Regions from separate parts of the Nostoc sp. UHCC 0252 genome, predicted to be linked through region 1. Evidence: predicted binding sites of a transcription regulator. Region 1 holds the regulator's gene; each other region holds the start of a gene.
What was found. The regulator NtcA, encoded in region 1, controls nitrogen genes in cyanobacteria. The targets are predictions, from matches to a motif close to TNTGTANNNNNNNNTACANA.
Positions count from the first base shown of each region.

Region 2: a site for NtcA is predicted at 2,564-2,583, ahead of glnA (type I glutamate--ammonia ligase). Genes of this name have one in related genera too.
Region 3: a site for NtcA is predicted at 995-1,014, ahead of VB732_RS08650 (DUF2605 domain-containing protein). Genes of this name have one in related genera too.

Region 1 is NZ_JAYGHE010000025.1:57,344-64,616, reverse strand. It holds gene VB732_RS16105 (EndoU domain-containing protein) at 1-556, opposite strand, end outside; gene VB732_RS16100 (aldo/keto reductase) at 783-1,649, opposite strand; gene VB732_RS16095 (hypothetical protein) at 1,811-2,572, shown strand; gene VB732_RS16090 (DUF3146 family protein) at 2,883-3,152, shown strand; gene VB732_RS16085 (pre-16S rRNA-processing nuclease YqgF) at 3,219-3,671, opposite strand; gene VB732_RS16080 (DUF3084 domain-containing protein) at 3,787-5,277, opposite strand; gene ntcA (global nitrogen regulator NtcA) at 5,446-6,117, opposite strand; gene fabI (enoyl-ACP reductase FabI) at 6,500-7,273, shown strand, end outside.
Region 2 is NZ_JAYGHE010000026.1:55,526-62,798, reverse strand. It holds gene VB732_RS16460 (class I SAM-dependent methyltransferase) at 1-326, opposite strand, end outside; gene VB732_RS16455 (hypothetical protein) at 336-599, opposite strand; gene VB732_RS16450 (hypothetical protein) at 700-900, shown strand; gene glnA (type I glutamate--ammonia ligase) at 1,020-2,441, opposite strand; gene apcB (allophycocyanin subunit beta) at 2,799-3,308, shown strand; gene VB732_RS16435 (hypothetical protein) at 3,305-3,469, opposite strand; gene VB732_RS16430 (glycosyltransferase family 4 protein) at 3,570-4,757, opposite strand; gene VB732_RS16425 (LOG family protein) at 5,161-6,231, shown strand; gene VB732_RS16420 (DNA polymerase beta superfamily protein) at 6,480-7,273, opposite strand, start outside.
Region 3 is NZ_JAYGHE010000009.1:116,948-124,220, forward strand. It holds gene thrS (threonine--tRNA ligase) at 1-672, opposite strand, end outside; gene VB732_RS08650 (DUF2605 domain-containing protein) at 1,120-1,440, shown strand; gene VB732_RS08655 (DUF2973 domain-containing protein) at 1,739-2,068, shown strand; gene VB732_RS08660 (hypothetical protein) at 2,113-2,262, shown strand; gene VB732_RS08665 (RusA family crossover junction endodeoxyribonuclease) at 2,355-2,771, shown strand; gene VB732_RS08670 (hypothetical protein) at 2,771-3,451, shown strand; gene VB732_RS08675 (amylo-alpha-1,6-glucosidase) at 3,562-5,844, opposite strand; gene VB732_RS08680 (DICT sensory domain-containing protein) at 6,692-7,273, shown strand, end outside.

The DNA.
Region 1 (7,273 bases):
GAACAACTTCCTCTCGCCCCTGATTATTTGGCAAACGTCCGCCTATGCCTTCATTTTGTAACTGTAAATATCTGCCGTGAAAATGTAAGCCACCAATATCGTTAGCGTTATATATTTCACCACAAAATATATGCTCAAATCCTCGACGCTGAAACCAGATATTGGTTAAATCTTCGAGAAATTGTGCTTTGTTTTTACGTCCTGGACGCAGTTCGCCGCCGCTAGCTTGCTGAAGTTTCTGCAACACATCTGGGTAATAAGATAACAATTGTTTAAAATTATTAGAACTGACTCTTGTACCAATAGGGCCGCAGAGTTTGAGTACAGCTTTATCAAAAGAATTTAGCAAGGGTGGCGGTGGTGTGATATCTACCTGTTGTCCTGCGGGGAAACGAACAGGAACCGGATTATCTAGATTATCAAAAAATGGCAAAAGTTGCGTATTTGGCTGCGATTGTGCGTTCACTGGATTTTGCCGCCAAACTGAGAAAACTAGTACCAAAACAAACACATTTACTATCTGCTTTAACTTATTGGTTAGATAATTTTGCTGCATAAACTTTAAATTAATTACTTAAATAGCCGTACTACATCAAGTTTAATTTAATGGGAGCATACTTGATAAAAAACCCGGTTTTTTTAAGAAACCGGGTTGATGAACTTAATTAAAAAGCCTGTTGAATTGGAAATTTAAATTATTGATTACGTTGTCTTAAACTTAATAAAGGTGGCGCGTAAATCTTTGACAACTTTCACTAAATCTACATTAGCTAGTGGAATAATTAAGTTGCCCGATCAATTTTTTGCACTTCTTCATCAGATAGTTTCACATTGATAGCGTTTGCTGAGTCTTCGATGCTGGAAACCTTGCTAGCACCAGGAATTGGCAAAATAGCGGGCGACTTGGAACGTAACCACGCCAGAACGATATTATATAGTGACACGCCTTTTTCTTTAGCTAAGTTAGCGATCGCCGGAATATCTTGCAAATCCTGATGGCGACGTCTACCACCAAAGGGACTCCAAGGTAAAAATGTCAATCCTTGTTGTTCGCAATACTCCAATACGCCGTCATTTTCTGGCTGTCGTTGCCAAGGGCTGTATTGATTCTGCACCGAGACAATATCCACTACATCTCGCGCCCGCTTAATTTGTTCAACGGAAAAGTTAGAAACTCCCACAAATCTAATCAAACCTGCCTCCACTGCTTCTTTCACTGGCGCAAGGGATTCTTCAATGGTGTACTTACTATCGGGAGAATGGTATTGCCAAACATCGATGGGTTTAGCACCACCTAACGCCTCAAAGCTAACTCGAATTGTTTCGCGTAAATGTTCTGGGTTGCCGTTGCTTGTCCAGTTTCCATCGGGACGCATCAAACCGCCCTTAGTTGCGACAATGACTTGGCTAACATCGCCTTTGTAACTAGTAAGCGCCTTGTGAATTAGTCGCTCGTTGTGGTGTTTATCTGACTCATCTTTGCAGTAAGAGTCGGCAGTGTCAATAAATGTAATACCCAAATCCAAAGCTCGATGAATAACTTCGATTGATTGCGATTCGGGAGGGCGATTAGAGATTGACATGGGCATACCACCCAAACCGATCGCGCTTACAAAGACACCAGTTTTTCCTAGCTGTTTAGTTTCCATGCTTCTAGCTATAGCTTTCTGCCCTAATTATCTACTAGCTAGTCAAAGCTTTTTTAGCGACTTCTTATAAATCCTCCCTAGTACTTAGACTTGGCGATCGGTGAATGGATTATCAAGGGAATACTCTACTTAGGAGTTAAAAATTCTATACACATTCACCGATGAAAGTTGTCGAGGAAACCCGTACCAGATTGCAGCTAAAGCATCGCCCACTCAGATATTGGTTCATTGGGTGGTGCATTTTTACTGTCTGTTTAAGCTTCTTGATTTACTGCTTATTCTTTGAGTCTGCTTCAGTTAAAATAACTTGCGATCGCCTTTCATCTAGCCAAATTAATTGTGAATTGAAGCGGTTCACTTTGCTGGGAAGCATGGAGAAAATGAAAATCTTTGATCCCCAGGAAGCATACATCCTGACAAAGACTCATAGCAAAGGGGGGAAAACCTATCAAGTCCTGATTTTAACTCCATTTGGAGATTTTCCTCTTTTATCCCATGTTAGCTATCAAGAAAATCAGAAAATTACCTTTAAAATCAACAATTTTATCAACTCTGGGCAAACTTCTCTATTGGTGCAGCAAAATCAGAGGGATTATCTGTTTTTCTTAATTTTATTTGTATTGATTATGATGGCAATCTCTGCTTTTTTTGCCACATCACCTGTAACTACCTGTATCTTCTATAAAAGCATCGACAAGGTATTTATCGAACGCAAAAGTTTTCGTGTCAACGAAGTTATCGAATATCCACTGGAAAATATTCTGCGTTTTGATATCCAAGAAAAGCAATTTAAATACTCTAAGCTTTATCGGGCTGTAATTGTGCTGAAATTCTTTAAAGAAATCCCAATTAATCCCCAATACACCGACGAAAGAAGCGTTAGATATGCAGTTTCTAGGATACACTCATTCCTAAGATGTTAACAACAATTACTCGTACTACATTCTACTACTTGCAGAGATTGAAGTCACAGATCCCTGACTTTACTCTGTGATGTTGTGATTTTGTTTCTGCGCGTTTGATTTAGGATTGCTATACAGACATGAAACGCCTAGATTAAGGAAGTTTGAGTCACTTTTAACTGAAATACTTTTACAAGATTCTCCATTAGTAGCACTTTTACTCAACTAAAAATACTCACTTTGTCAGTTTGTCTATTTAAGCTATGTTTGGTACATAAAATAAGAAGCCAGCCTAATATGAGCGGCTGTTATTCTACACTTGACATAAAGCATTGTGAGTGCTAAAAGACGACTGCCAGAAACCATTGCCCATGTCAGAATCACCCGCCAATCTTGGCAGCACGGCTTCCTTGAAGGTGAAGTGAGTGCAGGTGAGTTTGAGTGGCATTTCCAATGGCATTTTCGCCGGGGAGAACTTGCCGTCAAGCCTTCCCAAGGCCGCGCCTTAATCAAAGAACCCCTCGGTCGATTTTTGGAGCAACAAGATTATCAGCTAGAGCCTGGAGGAGATTATGCTTTTACTATTCGGGCGGAACTTTAAAAGTTAGAAGCCATTCAATTTTGGATTTTAGATTTTAGATTGAATCCAAAATCCAAAATCCAGAATCTAAAATTTGTTTAGTGTTGGTTCTGTGAGGCGGTTTAAGTATCTTTCGATTAAGAGAATGGCAACAATGTCATCTATCGGTCTTGGAGGCTGTCGCAGACCTTGTGGCAATAGCTTTGTTAGCCCTTTGGGTGGGAACATTTGCCAATAGCGATCGCGTGCTTCTAGGGTTGTATACCGCTCATCTACTAAAATAATACTTAAAGGTTCTGTCAATTCCTGGTATAATTGCTGTCTCCACTGCTTGGCTGTAGTTTGGTCGCCCATCACCATCAAGGAAATCGGAAACTTTTGACGCAGTGTTTCAATGTCAGCGATCGCCTCTTTTGCTAGAACGACCTGATGATAATACAATTGCCGATCCAGTCCCATCACCGCTAAACCACACTTATCCCGACCTGGATCAAACCCCAATATGACTGGTTGAGTTGGTGAAAATTCACGGGAAGTCATAATCAATTAAGAATTAAAAATTAAGAATTAAGAATTAAAAATGCAATTACAGCAACTATTTTGACTGCTATTCGATATGTTTAAATCTTACTAACAACAGTGTGCAAATATTTTTTTAAGTACTAAAAATAATTTGTCCGTTGACTATTGCCACTAATTTTACTCTCAATGGGCCGGCTGTATAAGTGTCCTCTGCTGCGATCGCTTTGATCTCCAAAGGTTGATTGTACCGTCTTAATTGGGCGACAAAGCGGAGAAAAGTCCCTTCTACTTGCACATCTTCGACAATTCCGGCGTTACGGGCCCGAAATTGGGAAGCAGAAATTAGTATTTCCAACCGTTGCTGTAATTGATAGGATGTCATGGTTTGGGAATCGGCACTAGTTGTAGCTAGCACTGCACCTCCCGAAAAAACCAATTGATTTCTGGCTGTATCGGCGAAAAACTCTATCTGCTTTTCTCCCCGGACGTAATTACCAGCCGAAAAAATTCGCACCACGTATTCTTGACCATCACTAATCTGTTTGCTCAATTGGTCAACCCTATCTGGAGTCACACGCAGTAGCTCTACATTGGCAGGATTTGCCCCAGGCTCACTTAATCGGAGGTTGGCGTTGCGATTGGCTTCTTGTAAAAGTTGTACCACTGCCTGACGAGCAGCAGCAGGTTGGGTAATCCGAACTACAGCAGCAGAAAGAACTTGACCGCGAATTAAGGCCAGTTTACCTAAACGCAGGTCGCGGTAAGACTGATAAAATTTTTCCAGCCTTGCAACTTCCAGTTCTAGTTGCTCCTGTTGTGCTTCTAATTCTTTGAGAAGCGATTCCCGCTTGGCAATGACTTGCTCTCGAGCTGCAACTTCTGCGTTACGCTTTTGAATCAGTTGATCCAGTTGGGCAATTTTGCGATCGCGTTGTTCTACGGCTTCTTGACGGTTAGCGAGTTCGCGATCGCGTTTTTCAATAGCTGTTTTGGCTTCGTCAATGGCTTTTTTCGCTTCAGCGTACAGTCGTTGTCGTTCTGTCTTCAGCAGTTCAACAGCCGCTTGTAGCTCTTTTCTCTGGTTGGAAACGCTTTGCAACTCAGCTATGGCCTTTTGGTACTGAGTTACAACTTGTCCTAGCTGACCTTGAGTGCGTTGGAGTTGAGTTTGAGTTTGAGCTTGTTGACTAATGGTGCGGTTCAACTGAGCTTGTGTTTGGAGTTGTTTGGCATTCGCCGCCTGTAAAGATTTATTAATTGCCTGCAAGTCTTCTTGTGCTTTTGTTTGGGCAGTTCTTGCTTGGCTTAGTTCACTTTCTACCTGACTTTTCTGAGTTTCTGCGGTTTTCAGCTGTTCCCGCTTCTGTCTAAGGTCTGTTTGAATATCTTCTAATTCAAAGACTCCCTTTCGCAAGCCTTCGTCAGCAGCGAATAAAATTCCTAACGTTGATGCTGAAATCAAGCCGCCCGTAAAAATAGTTACTACTACAGCAGTATTTTTCGGACGAAGGTTAAAAAGTGAGAGGCGAGCTTTGCCAACTCGTGTGCCGATGCGATCGCCCACGGTTGCAATTACGCCTCCCAGAATTAAAATTGCTGCGATGAGGATGTATCCGGTGGTCATCTTTAGCTACCGAAATCCTTCCAGATACAGCCTACTACTTTTAAGCATTGTCTGGAAAGAAGTGGAAATTGGCAATAGCTGAAATTACTCAATTTTAGATTTACCTCTAGCTATTAGTGTCATTTTTGAAAATAGAACACGCGCCGATTCCCCTTTCTCCGATTGATTTTATGTGAATTGCCTACTTAAGGTAACAGGTTTATGCACAGTAATCTTCTTTTTGTGGATAGAAATCATCTTTTTCTCACGCAAATCCCCTAGTAGCCTAGTGACGGTAACACGAGTTGAACCAATTGCTTCTGCGATCGCCTGATGAGATAACTTCAGATCAATAGTGATCCCATCAGCACAAGGAACTCCAAAATCCCGACAAAGAATTAACAAAAAACTCACCAATCTGGAACCCATATCTCGGTGAGCGAGAGTTTCAATCATCATCTCTGTTTGTAAAATGCGCGAAGACAGACCCCGCAGCATTAACATTGATAATTCTGGATTTTCCTTGAGTGCTTGCTCTACTTGTTCAATTGGGGCTGACAGTAATTCCACAGGAGTAAATGCAACCGAATGGTAAAATCTATCGGACTTATTTCCTGTCAGCAATGACAAAACACCAAAAACACTATTTTCCCGAAGCAATGCTACTGTTATTTCCTCTCCTGCCTCGTACACCCTAGAAAGTTTAACAGCACCTTTCAAAAGAAAATAAACTCGTTCGGCAGGATCGCCAGGAAAAAAGATCGTTTTATTGCGTTCAAACGTTTCCACAACTGGCGGAAACGCCCCGGTCGCCATCTGACGAAATACATTTGCTAGGGCTTTATCTTGTGTCACGATCATCTCCCTTCCCCTACCCAATGCCGGAAAAACAAAAACTGATTACCTAAGAATACACCCGAAAAATGAATAAAGCACCGTCAACCTTTCTGTACTTTCCTATACTCAAACAAATCACTTCATAACTCTTTGTTTATAATGATACATAATTGTTGATCCTTTCAGCTACTAATTGTTGATAAGTACCTACAATAGCTGTATTAAAAAGGGTTTTTTAAAGAACAAATAAAGTTATTTTGGGAATATCTTTAGGAAAAATCAAGATTTTTACACGCAGCAAACACTCTTACCAATATTCATTTTTGCAAATCCTGTATAAAACAAAGACAAAACGTGCCTCAGATTCTAGTATGCTCCTAGATGATCGATCGCATGAACAATTTCTATGCTGAATCTGACTGGAAAAAATGCTCTTGTTACAGGTATTGCCAATAACCGCTCCATCGCCTGGGGCATTGCCCAACAGCTGCATAAAGCCGGAGCAAACCTGGGTATTACCTACCTGCCCGATGAACGCGGCAAGATGGAGAAAAAAGTTGCCGAATTGGTAGAACCCCTTAACCCAAGCTTATTTCTTCCCTGTAATGTCCAAAATGATGAACAGATTCAATCTACCTTTGAGACAATCCGCGAAAAGTGGGGAAAGCTAGACATCCTCATTCATTGTTTGGCCTTTGCCAGCAAAGATGATTTGACTGGAGATTTTAGCCAAACCTCTCGTTCTGGCTTCAACACCGCCTTAGAAATCAGTACCTACTCGCTGGTGCAGTTAAGTGGTGCAGCTAAACCTTTGATGACAGAGGGAGGAAGTATCGTTACCTTGACATATTTAGGCGGTGTCAGAGCAATTCCTAACTACAACGTTATGGGAGTTGCCAAGGCGGGATTAGAAATGAGTGTGCGCTACCTAGCCGCCGAACTAGGGCCACAAAATATCCGCGTCAATGCCATCTCCGCAGGCCCAATCCGCACCTTGGCATCTTCAGCAGTGGGTGGGATTTTGGATATGATTCACCATGTAGAAGAAGTAGCTCCCCTACGCCGCACCGTCACTCAGCTAGAAGTGGGAAATACAGCCGCTTTCTTATGTAGTGATTTGTCCAGTGGTATTACCGGACAAGTTCTATATGTAGATGCAGGATATGAAATCATGGGAATG
Region 2 (7,273 bases), on a different contig from region 1:
TTCTGTTGTTTAATCCGCTCCCAAATTTGAGGAAAATCTAGCCATACCAGAGGATAGTAGGAAAAAAAGTCTTTCCAGGGGTTATCAAACAATAAACTTTCGGGGTAGACACCTTTTTGGGCATCTTGCCAGTCTGTTTCCAGCAGCTGGTTCAATCTCTGCTGAAGCTTGACTAAAATCTCATTCGGGATGGGTTTGGTCTTTTGTTCAAGTGTCGGATACACCAGGTTCTTCAACTGTGAACCTAGTATTTTGTGAGCTAGACCAAAGTAATTTTTGCCCTGCTGAAAGGTTTGATAAGTCAGCTTAGTTAAACTCTCAGGCATAAAAATAGCTTAAGTTTTGATTACTTTTATGTAAACTATTGTAACGAAAAAATTATCTTCTGTTGGAAAGGCAAAGACTCTCAGGCGAGATAAATGTGAAGCCAGATGACCTAGCTTTGGAAATACCTGATACAAAGACAGAATGTCATTGCGAGCAAAGCGTTCGCGGAGCGTCTCGAAGAGAAGCAACCCCAGTCCTTGCGATTGCTTTGCTTCGCTCGCAATGACAATAAATATTTTTGTCTGATTACTTATGTCAGCAAAAGCAAACATAAACTTTTGTAAAAAGTAGCTTATGTTACAGAATCTTTGCTATATTGGTTTATAGAGAAACCAAAAATTATATATTCACAAAATAGAGAGGAATATGGTTATGTCTATCGCAGATAAATCTCGTGCGTTGATGGTGCGTGAACATCAGCAAGTCAAGAATCGCCAACAATCCATGCTGATGCGTGCTGCACAAGAACTTGGTCTTCCTGAAGAAGCATCCCACTACTGGAACCCGATTCAAGGAAAAGTAGATGCTAGCACTCGGATGATTTATGGGCCTAGCCATGCTTCTATGAGTTAAGTTTCAAGAGTTTTAAGCTGGATTTTTTGAGTGAATATCTCAACTGACAACTCTAAAAAAAGCCACCCTCTACTTTAGGGTGGCGAAACTTATTAATTTTAGTTAGATCCGATGCTTAATTAAGCATCGTAGTAGAGGTAAAATTCGTAGGGATGAGGACGCAGCTGTAACTGTTTGGTTTCGTTAAGCTTGTAGTCAATCCAATTTTCGATAAAGTCTTCCGTGAAAACACCTGATTCGGTCAAGAAAGCGTGATCGTTTTCTAGCGCTTGCAATGCCAGTTCTAAAGAACTTGGAGTTGAGGGAACCTTTGCAAGCTCATCTGGAGAGAGTTCATAGATATTCTTATCTAAGGGTTCACCAGGATGAATTTTGTTCTTAATGCCATCGATACCAGCACAAAGCATTGCAGCAAATGCCAAGTAGGGGTTAGATGTAGCATCTGGACAACGGAATTCTAAACGCTTGGCTTTGGGGTTTTTACCAGATAGAGGAATACGGATAGAAGCAGAACGGTTTCCTTCAGAGTAAGCTAAGTTAACAGGAGCTTCATAACCAGGTACTAGGCGCTTGTATGAGTTGGTGCTGGGGTTGGTAATTGCCAACAGTGCTGGTGCGTGTTTGAGAAGACCACCAATGTAGTACAACGCCATATCACTCAAACCGGCATACTTATCACCTGCAAACAGAGGTTGGCCGTCTCTCCAGATGGACTGGTGACAGTGCATCCCCGAACCGTTATCGCCAAAAATCGGTTTTGGCATGAAGGTGACAGTTTTGCCATATTTTTTAGCAACATTCTTGATGACATATTTGTAAATCATCAACCAGTCAGCCGCTTCAATCAACTTCCCAAACTTGAAACCTAGTTCGCACTGACCACCAGTAGCAACTTCGTGGTGATGTTTTTCAATGGGCACACCTAATTCTGCCATTGTCAACAGCATTTCTGTACGGATGTCTTGGAAAGAATCCGTCGGTGCGACTGGGAAGTAACCTTCTTTGAAGCGTGGTTTGTAAGCTAAGTTGGGTTTTGCATCTGTACCGGCTTTACCAGAATTCCAAGCACCTTCTTCGGAGTCTAAGAAGTAGTAGCCTTCGTTAGCAGTTTGGGCAAACCTAGCACTATCAAAGATAAAGAACTCAGCTTCAGGGCCAAAGAAAGCTGTATCACCGATGCCACTGGCAACCAGGTAATCTATTGCTTTTTGGGCAATAACCCGTGGGCAACGGTTGTATGGTTCACCCGTGCGGGGGTCTTTAATACTACAAATTATACTTAGTGTTGGCACTTCCATGAATGGGTCGATCCAAGCAGTGTTGGGGTCGAGTACCATTGTCATGTCCGATTCGTTGATTGCTTTCCAGCCGCGAATGCTGGAACCGTCAAAAGCTACGCCATCAGTGAACGCAGTCTCATCGATTTGGTTTTGGTACAGTGTGAGGTGCTGCCAAGTCCCTACTGTGTCGATGAATTTGAGATCAATCAGTTGAATTTTTTCATCTTGAATTCTCTTCAAGAGTTCTTGTGGTGTAGTCATTGTTACTCCTTCTCTACCAATTTCCTAAAGTCAACCAGAATCTTACGTTGCATCCTAACCCTGCTGATCTCAATCAGACCGTGACACACCAGAAATATCTTAAATAGTAGACATTAGCGGATTTTGTAGCTTATGTTACAGATATCTGGATTATCAGGTTATATTAACCTTTCAGCGTTCATCTGTACAAAACTGGAAAGTTCATCATATAGGGGTCAACTTTGGCATAGAATCCTTAAATAGTGGATAGATTGTTTTTGTGCCGAATCTATTTTAAATAGCACAAAAATTTACTGGTGCGTGAGTGCAGCCAAATAAATATCAAACCATAAATAGCAAGGATTGGGAGAAAAAAGAATGCGCGATGCGGTAACAAGTTTAATTAAGAATTATGACTTAGCTGGTCGGTATTTTGACCGGAATGCGATCGATAGCCTGAAATCTTACTTTGACAGTGGTACAGTCCGAGTACAAGCGGCGGCGGCAATAAATTCTAATGCGGCTGCACTCGTCAAGCAAGCTGGTTTGAGGTTATTTGAAGAACTGCCAGAATTGATTCGTCCAGGCGGAAATGCTTATACAACTCGTCGTTATGCAGCTTGTCTGCGGGATATGGATTACTATCTGCGCTATGCCACCTATGCGCTAGTTGCTGGAAATACAAATGTATTGGATGAGCGTGTGCTGCAAGGGCTGCGGGAAACCTACAATTCTTTAGGAGTACCTATTGGGCCTACGGTTCGTGGTATCCAGATTCTCAAGGATCTGATTAAGGAGCAAGTAGCAGCAGCAGGTGTGGCTAATACTGCTTTTGTTGATGAACCATTCGATCACATCACACGCGAGTTGAGCGAACAGGATATTTAGTCATTCAACAAAAAGTATAAAATATAGCGATCGCACTTTTGTCTTTGTTGAGAAAGAGCGATCGCTTTTTTGTAAACTCTACCAGGCTTTGAAAAAGGTGTACTTGTGAGCGATCGCAAATCGCAATGTATACTTTTATGACTTACGCAAACAATAGCCAAAAAGAAAGATTGTCAAATATAGGTAATTCATAAATTGCCCCTACTACGTGTACTTTTGCATAAGTCCTATTATTGAAAAAACCGGGATATGAGAAGTTGCTTACCAGGCAATTTGCGATCGCTCTTGTACAACTCTCTGATATACTTCTTGAGTTTGCCTAGCTAATTTCGGCCAGCTAAAGCGGCGCTCTAAATCCTCATAAGCATTATCCACCAGCCATTGCCGATAACCTGGATTTTTCAAAACTTCCAAAATTCCCCAAGCTAAAGAATCGGGATTGTTCACCCAAGTAACAATACCTGTTTTGGTATGTTGCACCACTTCAGGAAAACCGCCAGTATCAGAAACCACTACAGGCACACGGGAAGCAAAGCTTTCTAGAGCGACAATCCCAAAGGGTTCGTAAAGGCTGGGAAACACGGCACAATCAGCGACAGTTTGGAATTTATCTAAGTAATCATCGGAGAGAAAACCGGTAAAATAGCAATGATGCCAAATTCCCAAATCCCAGGCTTGGCGCTTGAGATGGTCAGTATTGCCGCCACCGACGATGACAAATTTAACATTACCTCCCATTTCTGACAGGATTTTGGGTGCAGCATTAAGTAATGTCGGTACACCCTTTTCGTAAGTCATGCGACCAAGGTAATAGACAATTTTCTCATTGTCCGTGGCAAATTGGCGGCGAAAATCCAGCGCATGAAAATCTACGTGATGCTGTTTTTTTTCGGCTCGGATACCGTTATAAATGACATCGATTTTGTCCCAAGGACTTTGTAATACTCGTTCTACTTCTTGGCGCATATAATTGCTACAAACGATAATTCGCCAAGCGTTGAAAGCCAGTAAGTTTTCTTTGCCATTTATATAGGCTTGGATATGTGTATGAATACCGTTATAGCGTCCGTATTCTGTAGCGTGAATTGTAGCAATTAGTGGTATTTTGAGACTATGCTTGAGAGCGATCGCAGCATCTCCTACTAACCAATCATGAGCATGAATTAAATCAAACGGCCCTTCCTCTAAAATCAACTTACCACCGTGATCTCCCATACTCAGGTTGAGATTGACTACCCAGTGGAAAAAGTCGTTACTATATGCCACTGGCACGCGATGTACCTTTACTCCCTCAACCACCTCATACATTGATGCCTGACCAAATTCGGCTGTAATCAGGTGGACTTCATGCCCTAGCTTTACCAGTTCTGGGTACAACTCCGCTACATGCCGCGCAATTCCCCCAACAATCCTTGGCGGAAACTCCCAACTCAATACCAATATCTTCATCTGCTAGACTCCCCGACACTTTACAAATATCTAAAAAACTACATTTACCTAAAAATACAAGGGTGGCAAATGTAGCGAGTATGTTTACTAAAATTGTTAGATTTTTTAACTGTTATTTTGTTAAAGCTTATCAAATATCCAAATAAACAGAATACTCTAGACACAGAGGATACAGATACAAGGTTAAAGTGCGATCGCCCACTCCACAAGAAGTTAGATTAAAATTGGCATCTTTAAACACCATTATCCGAGTCCCAATCTCAAAAGATGGGAATTTCAGCTTCAGAGATACTACTTCAAAGCCAGTTTTGAGAGCGCTAACGGTACATCACAGGGCTGTATCCCGCTTGCTAGAGTGTCATTCATTCACGTAGAATATAATGCCATTGTTGCAGCAGTTCTCATGACTTCATCTGCGTCATTTGACACATTAGAGTCTTTACAGGCGGATATCGCTGAATTAATCGCTCGTTTACCGACATTAAAAAATCGGCAATTTATTCAGCAAGCACTTGCCACCATTGTTCGTCTATCTGATTCCGAGATTGAGCGTCTTGACTGGAAAATCTTGTCGGCTGCATTAGCAGATATGGAACGAGGTTTCCAGTTATTTTATGATTACCGACACGTTCGCAAAGTCACCATCTTCGGTTCTGCCCGTCTAGCACCAGATAGACCAGAGTACCAAATGGCCCTTGATTTTGCTCGTAATATTTCTCAATTAGGATTTATGGTGATGACCGGCGGCGGCGGTGGAATCATGCAGGCGGGTAACGAAGGCGCTGGGCGAGAAAATTCCTTTGGATTAAACATTCAGTTACCCTTTGAGCAGGAAGCAAACCCTTTTATAGAGGGCGATCCTAAGCTAATACATTTTAAATATTTCTTTACCCGCAAGCTATTTCTCCTCAAAGAGAGTGACGCTATAGCCTTATTTCCGGGAGGCTTTGGTACTCAAGATGAAGCTTTTGAATGTATGACATTAAGCCAGACTGGTAAATTTGGCCCAGTACCTCTAGTTTTAATTGATCACCCTGGTGGTACTTACTGGCGTTCTTGGAGCGAATATATTGATAAGGAATTAGTGCAAAATGGTCTTGTCAATCCTGAAGATCCTAGTCTTTACACAGTGACAGACAACCTGGATGTCGCTTGTGATGCAATCACCCGTTTTTACCAGGTTTATCATTCCTGTCGATATGTAAGTGGTCAATTAGTCATTCGCCTGAAGACAGATATATCAGACGCTCTTGTAAAGCAACTCAATGCTAATTTTAGTGACATTCTTGTTAAAGGACAGATTGAAAAAAGTCAGGCGTTACCTCAAGAAGCACAAGATGAAACTGCTGAACTACCTCGCCTCATTTTGTACTTCAATCAACGTGACTTGGGGCGCTTGTATCAGATGATTGCCACAATTAATCAGATGGGTAATCCTTCACCAGAAGATGTAGCGCATCCAGAAAGGAAGTAGCTCAAGACTTAGACAAAACTTTAGTCGAAACCTTAATTTTCAGGTAGGGGCAATTCATGAATTGCCCCTACCTGAACCAAGCGTATCTTCATACTTAAATTTAGAGTACTCCAAGTAAAAAAAGGCTCAATTGTCATTGCGAGCAAAGCGAAGCAATCGCAAGGGCTAGGATTGCTTCGCTTCTCTACGAGACGCTCCGCGAACACTCGCAATGACGGGTTTTGGATCATTTATTTTTTGGAACACTCTTACCAATTTTGCATTTCTACTAATTCCATACATAACTCATTAATTTGCTCCAAATCAGGTTTGTGAGGTAGTGCAGAATGATCATAAACAGTTTCCATCTCAGAAACCAAATCTTCTGCCATTTTCATCACCTGCTCATAAGAATATTCACCCTTTAAAATAGCTTTTAAATCCTCAACATCACCAGCTATTCTTCTATCTACAATGACTTCACCTTGCTGCAATATTTCTACTCCACTGCGTAACAATCTAATGCAGTGCATCCCATGTTTGAGGTCAAAACCCGACTTTTTTTCCATTTCTGCCCTAGCCGGATTTCTATTTTCCTGCCAAGATAAGTAAGCCTTCCATTCTCTTAAAGCTATTTGGTAACTTTGGCTTTTTTGAAGCAAACGGATAAAATCTTTACGGCTATTAGTTAAGTTTTGGGTATATTCTAAAGTTTCATCGGGTAAAGTATATTGTTTTAACACTCCTTTAAAATCAATATCTGCTGTTAGTAATTGGTATAATTGCTCCGCTTCTTCCAAAAACTCAATCCGTCCTCTGATTAAGTTATAAAGATACTCCAGAAAAGCATTTAGCTCATCTTTGCCCAGGGGCGCTTCGTTTTCTATGGCGAAGTCAGATGGTACTGGTTTTTTTTGCGGTGGTTTTAATAACCATTTACGATGAGTTTCCATTTTTTTGATTTGAGCAAAGGCATAACCAGTGTAAGTATGTTTTACCTTCTTGCTCAAAAATAGCTGCTTATAATTAATTAAATGTTGTCCAACTGTGCTGAGAAAAGGAT
Region 3 (7,273 bases), on a different contig from region 1:
CGGCCCTACTAAATCAGAGAATATAAATAATCCCAGTTCTTTCCCAAGTTTCCGATGATCTCGTCGTAGCGCTTCTTCTTTGCGTCGCTTATATTCAGCGAGTTGTTCTGAACTTTCCCAAGCGGTAGCGTAGATGCGTTGTAATTGGGCTTTAGTTTCATCTCCACGCCAATAAGCGCCCGCAACGCTTTCTAATTCAATTGCTTTCGGGTTTAATTCACTGGTATTTTCCAGATGAGGCCCCGCGCACAAATCCCACCATTCATTCCCCAGGTGGTAAATTGTGATTGGTTCGTTTTTGATATCTGCCAGAATTTCTAGCTTGTAAGGTTCCTTAATTTCCTGAATCCGGCGTTCGGCTTCTTCACGGCTGACTTCTTCTCGAATAACCGCCAACTTGCGATTAATAATCTTCACCATCTCTTTCTTGATGGCTTTGAGATCGTTTTCGCTAAATGGTTCTGGACTGTCGAAATCATAGTAAAAGCCGTTTTCTATCCAAGGGCCAATTGTAACTTGCGCCTTGGGAAACAGCTTTTGTACCGCCATTGCCATAACATGGGAAGCAGTGTGACGAATCTTTTTTAAGTTCTCCGATTCGCTGGTACGCGGTAAATAGATTTTTTCAACTTGTTCTGACTGTTGAGACTGATTTGATGAATTTGGCGACATTGGCTGCTGAACCGTTGGCGAGGTGATTACAAAAGGTGATTTATCTGAATCTGTAGGCTTATTCAACTATAACGGCTTTGGTTTTTGCTTTTTTCAGCTTTATTTTCCAACTACCGCATTAGTTTATCGCCAGGGAAGATAAATTTTTAATCGGTCAGCTGAGTAGCAAATTCAAGATTTTAGGCGTAGGCGTAGCCCGTCGTAGACATAGCTAAATTAGCTGATGAATTGCTACTCAGTATCAGTTACTTCTCCATGCGGTAGATATGCATACCTATCCAAAGTAACTGTACAAACCCAATAGCAAGACTATATAATAAATTCTGTATTATTTGTTACTAATCTTTACATTATTTGCAAAAGTAAGATTATAATAAATAAAAATAATGTTAAGAAACGTAAATAACGTTAATATTAGTAAGAAAGTTGGCAATATCCTTCTCATTTATGTCAGACTCAAATTTACCAGGGACTGAGTTGCTGAAAACGGTTTTAGAACCCCTGCTGGAAGATTTTCAGCATTGGTTCACGCGATCGCGCCATTTACTCGAAACTGAGCAGTTATCATTTATGAGTGACCAAGAGCAATCTGCTCTGCTCTTACGTATTAAGCAAGCGCAAGATGAACTAAGTACGGCAAAAATGTTATTTGCTGCAACCGATAAACAAGTCGGGATTGATATGGCAACATTAATGCCTTGGCATCAATTAGTAACAGAATGCTGGAATGTTGCAATGCGCTTTCGTCAAGAGCGTGGGTTTAACTAGATGGGAGCATCTGTTAAATTTCCGCAGACTACTTAGCAATGTCTAACCATGAGACGCTAGGGTATGTCATCGAAGATAAAGTACAAAAAGCTTAAGAATTTCTTAACATTATCTGGATTAACAAAATAATGTATCCTATGCTACCGTAAGTGGAATAACGGTTGACAAATAGCTTCATATAAATGTAAGCGCATAAAAGTGCGTTAGAGAGTCATCTTAACTGTGAGCCACAGTCTGGGCGAAACAAAGCGTTACACAAAAATAAGTTTTAAAAATTGTTGTTCTGGAGAAAAACCCGATGTTACACCTACTTTACATTCTTGCTTTTACAATCCTTGCATTTATAGCTGTTGGCAACTTAATTCGTAACTTGATCATGTTCAGTTTTGATCGGGAGCGAACTTACCCAACGAATTCCTCGCCAGTGAATAATCAAGGCAACTACGGTTATTATTCATCAAAAAAACAATTTGTACCCCATCCAGAGTTATTAGATAACGCAGGCAATTTAATTAAGGAGCCGCTTTTGGTAATGCGTTCCATTAACGTTGAAGATGCTCGCCAACATCTTGATGCACTTTACGAAGCATCCCCAGGACATAAAAGAGATAATTCTGAAGAAGCATAACGTAGAGACGCGATTAATCGCGTCTGTTAGCAGTTTGGGTGTAAATGATTGTTGTTTTTACATCCTTAATCTTTCCTATAGCAAAATTTTATTACCATCTGTTGAATTTAAGGCGATCGCATCGTTGGGCTGAAAAGTTAACATCATACTCGCCAGTTAATCCTAAAACCGTAGCACATTACTTATTGGCTTGAGAAAGACAAGAAACAGGTAGTAGTGATAATTCTCTGCTTGTATTCGAGGTTACTAGCATAAAATAAGCTGTGATTTATTATTTAAAAGTGCATTGACCAGATTTGAGTTCATAGTAGATGGCCCACCAGTATCACAACAGACTCGTAAGCGTGGTAAGGGCAATCGGCTTGAAGATTGGAAAAAGACAGTGCGACAAGAAGCTGAAAAATATTGGTCTTCGGAACAAAAAACGGCTACTGGATTGGTTATGCTCCAGATAACCTATTTCTATGATTCCGATCAAATGGATGTAGACAATATAGTGAAGCCTATTCAAGATGCAATTAAAGGATTAGCCTACGTCGATGATAATCAAGTAAGCGATCTCCTAGTTAGAAAGAGAGATTTGTCAGTTAACTTTAGAATAGAAAATATGACCTCGACGACATTGGCGGAAGGTTTTGCCCGTGGCAATGAGTTCTTATATATTGTCGTAATTGATGCTCCTAACCAGGAGGTAATTATTTGATGGAAACTTCAACCGCAAACTTAGAAAGAGAGCGATTGCTGAAACTAGCAGAAGAGTATCGTGAAAAGGGTTACGAAGTTTTTTTTCATCCAAATCCAGAAGACTTGCCTGACTTCCTTAATCACTATCGCCCTGACATGATAGTACGTCGGGGAGAAGAAAATGTAGTTATTCAAGTCAAGTCACGCTCCTCACTGAACTCTTCTTCTAATCAATATTTAGGTAATTTAGCTCAAGCGGTAGAAAAACATCCTGGTTGGAGATTTGAATTAGTAATGACCAACCCAGAGGATACAATGTATTCTCTCAAAGCAGAGACTTCTCTTCAAGAGCGTGAAATAGAATCACAGTTGCAACTAGCGAGGCAACTTACAACGCAACATCCAGAATTAGCTCTCCTATATTCCTGGTCTTTAGTAGAAGCAACTTTGAGACTTATAGCCCAAAAGGAGGAGCTAAGTTTACGAAGATTTGATCCAAGCTATTTAGTAAAGCAATTAGCAATTGAAGGTGTAATTTCAAAATCTGAGTATCAGTTACTAATGAATGCACTCCCATTACGTAATTCTATTGCTCATGGCTTCAAAACTACACAAATTACGCAAAACTCTGTATATGAATTGATCGAGCTTACAGAGCAGCTTTTAAGAAGTCTACACACTGCCGATGAAGGAGATTAATACTGCGTTGGTTGGAGTAGATAGTAGGACTAAGCGTAGGTTCTGAATTTCAGATCATATTATCAAGCATAAAATAGGGAGTAGTAAATTCCCTACTCCCTAATCTGTTTCTATGCTTCGATAACTACCCGCAAATTACCGCGTTTTTTCGCAACGCGACAAGCAGTCGTAGTCCCAGAACGCTCGAATTCTAAATCGAGGATGGTAGGGCCGACTCGCAAATTATGAAATGACAAGCGATTAATCGATTCTGGCAAAGCGGGGTCGATTATTCGCAAGCAGTTATTTTGAGCATCAGGCACTAAGTTAACCATCATTTGCAGCAGTTGGAAAACACTACCTGTAGCCCAAGCTTGGGGAGTGCAGGCAACAGGATACTGTACAGGGGCATTATCACCGTTCCGTTCGTAGCCGCAGAAGAGTTCTGGAGGACGTTGATAAGGTTGCTGACTAGTCATGTCAAATAAACCTTGGAAAAGTTCTAAGGCTTGATCGATAAGACCGAGCGATCGCAATCCCATTGCAATCAGAGCGTTATCATGAGGCCAAACCGAACCAATGTGATAACCCATCGGATTGTAAGCGGGTGACAAACTACTTAGAGTCCGAATGCCCCAACCATTAAACATATCTGGTGCGCGTAACCTTTCTGCCACGCTATAAGCTCTTTCGTGTGTGAAAAGACCCAAATGCAGACAATGACCAGGATTTGAGGTAATACTGCCTACTGGTTTGCCATCTCCATCCAAAGCCAAGGCGCAGAAATCCTGGTCTTCCACCCAAAAATCTCGATTAAAACGAACCTTGAGACTTCTAGCCTCTTCTAGCCAGCGATCTGCTAAATCAAGCCGCTTCTTCATCCTCGCTATTTCTGCTAGGCGTATTTTTGCAGCATAGACGTAAGCTTGCACTTCACAAAGGGCAATTGGGCCGTTGGCTAATTCTCCCTTGTGGTCTACAATACAGTCGTCAGAGTCTTTCCAGCCTTGGTTAGGAAGACCGCGTTTAGATTTACGGAAGTAACTGAGGTAACTGTTTTCTTTCGTATTGCGATCGATCCATTCCATTGCTGCTAGAGCATTGGGCCAAAGTTGCTCTAAGAGTTCTTGATCGTGAGTCCAAGCATAATGTTCGGCATACAGCATCAGCCACAAAGGAGTAGCATCAACTGTACCGTAGTATGGTGTGTGGGGAATTTCTTGACAACGAGCCATTTCTCCCAAACGTAACTCGTGCAGAATCTTACCCGGTTCTTCTTCGCGCCATTCGTCGTCAATTTTGCCTTGGTATGTCGCCAGTAATATCAGGGTTTCTTTAGCAATTTGCGAGTTTAACATCAAGGTTTGGGAAGCGGTAATCAGCGAATCTCGCCCAAATAGCGTAGAAAACCACGGCACTCCAGCCGAAACAGTCTTATGCTTACCAAAAGACTGGCGCAACAAATACATATCTTGCTCGGCTCGCTCAATCACTCGATTGAAAATGCTCTTATCTGAGCTAATGCGGGTAATTTGCTGTACCCAGTTTTGCTCCTCCATCAACTCAGCAGCTTTCGCCTGTCCTAATGTGATGGCGGCGCTTACGGTTGAACTAGATTGGTTGTTTTTCAACATATTCACCCGATAACCCAGCTTTTGAGTTTCGTGAGAAGCCAACTCTAGCTGCCAAACCGCAGTGTAACCCTTGAAATAGTCTGGTTGCCGATGCTGAAATAAAATACGGGATTCCATCACCGAATCATCCAGACCTTGATAGGCGAGTGTTAAAGATTCTTCCCTAAAAATTGATGGGTCTTTGGCTACTGGTGAAACGCCATCGACGATTCTTTCTTCAATCGTCGGTTCTACTAGACGTAAAAGCTTACCGCGTTTTTCTCTGTCGTAGCCCCGGACTTCAAATAAATCAACAAAATCTGCATCAAAGCTGATGCTTAGTTCAAAACTGACGGTTGTTGTGCTGTAGTTAGATACCTCTATTTCTTCAAATAGTGCCCCATTCAGCACCATTTCCCGGCGAATTCCCACAGTTTCGGCTCTTAGGCGTTCGTCGATTCTGGGGTTGGTACACAAAGCTGAGAGTGAAAACCCTTTTTCAGCAGTACTACTAAGAAGAACAGGCGATCGCCCTTCAAGTTGCAACTCCAAACGATTGAGAAATCTCGTATCACAACAAAACAGTCCCATGCTGGGATTGCTATCATTGAGGGAACAGCCAGAAATGTTCCCAATAGCATCTGTCACCAAAAATAAATCATCATCTTTAACCGTCAGTGTCGGTTGCGATCTTTCACTCACAACACAAGGCCACTCCGGGATAGGTAATTGTTCGGCAGGAATAAAAGTTTTTCCATCTAGAAAAATTTTTTCCGATGTCATTAGCGTATCCGGTGTCATTAGCCAAAGTTCCGTGTACAGGTTGTAGATTTTCGCGGTATTTCAAGTAGAGGTCTTTAACCCTCATAACTTGCAGAAAAAAGACTCTCTCTAAAACTTGTTTGAGCCATTGTAGCCAAAATAACTCTTACGTACTGCTGATTAAGTAGCTGTACTTAAATCAATATAAGCAAATATTTATAAATTTATATTTATTAAGTCTAAACTCAAGACTGAAAACTTTAAGAGAACTCCTTAGTCGTTAAATATTCTTAATATACAAGACATATAGAATAGTATACTCAGCAAAAATGCAAAATTCCTAATTTCTCTTGACTATAGGTAGCATTTGTTATGTACACTATTATACTTTGTTTTAAATATCTTTAATGTTTGGTGTTTTATTAGACAAATTTATGATAATTAATTAGTTGATTGATTCTAATCAATAGTTATGGATTGAATTATATGGTAGTAATAGTTTTTGAGTGAGCAAATTTATTTAGTGGATGCAAATATTAAGTAGGCGATGTCTATAGTGGGCTACTGCCAATGCCTGGAATATCAGTGGTTAGTAGACCAATAAGATAGTTAAAATAATACAAATATTTCTCTTTTGCTACTTAATACTGAAAGATTTCAGATGTGCAACCATATTTCAAAGTTAGTTAAGAATGTATATTGGGCTTAGTAGGTTGTCAATTAAAAAATCGATTAGGTAACAAAATGTTGCGCCTGCTTGTGCGGAAAGTGCTTTTTAGCGTTCTTTACATATTGCAACTCTCTATTTAACTTGAGAGTCCCTTGGAATTTGTACAATGCAGCTGTGACGTGGATCTTATCAAGGTTGAGCGTTTAACAATAATTCATGAGCATTTCGACTTCTGTGCTGAGTGATCTGCTAAAGTCCCTACCATACTTGCGGCCCCAGCTATATTTTAAGGCTTCACTAACGGCGCTCTCCCACGCGATGGAAGATCAAGTTTTGGCTGCGACTTTAGCCCAACCCCTTGTAATTGCTAGTTTCCAGCGAGAGCGATTCTACCGCCAAGAAGCTCATCGCTACCTACGACTTGCCTTGCGGAGTAACCAAATATACGTGTTATCTGCACCAGAAACGGATTTTACTAACAGTTCGGAACACTACGAAAAGGTCGCTTTTGAGCCAACGGATGGCTTAAGTCATGAGTGGCATTTGGTAGTGATTGCTGATAATTATGCAACTTGTCTAGTTTGTCGGGAAAGCCTTGGTTCTATTGCTAAAAACAAGCAACTACCGGAACTAAGCCCTAATCTGGATATAGACGCAGCGCGAAGATTTGAAGGAGTTTGGACATCGGAAAGAGGAGTTAGCCTGAAAGTCGCCGAATTGCTGTTAGACAGGATTTTGGTTTACAGGCCAGAACTGGCAAGTAAAATTGAGGAGGCACGTCAGAGGTTTGGGATCGGA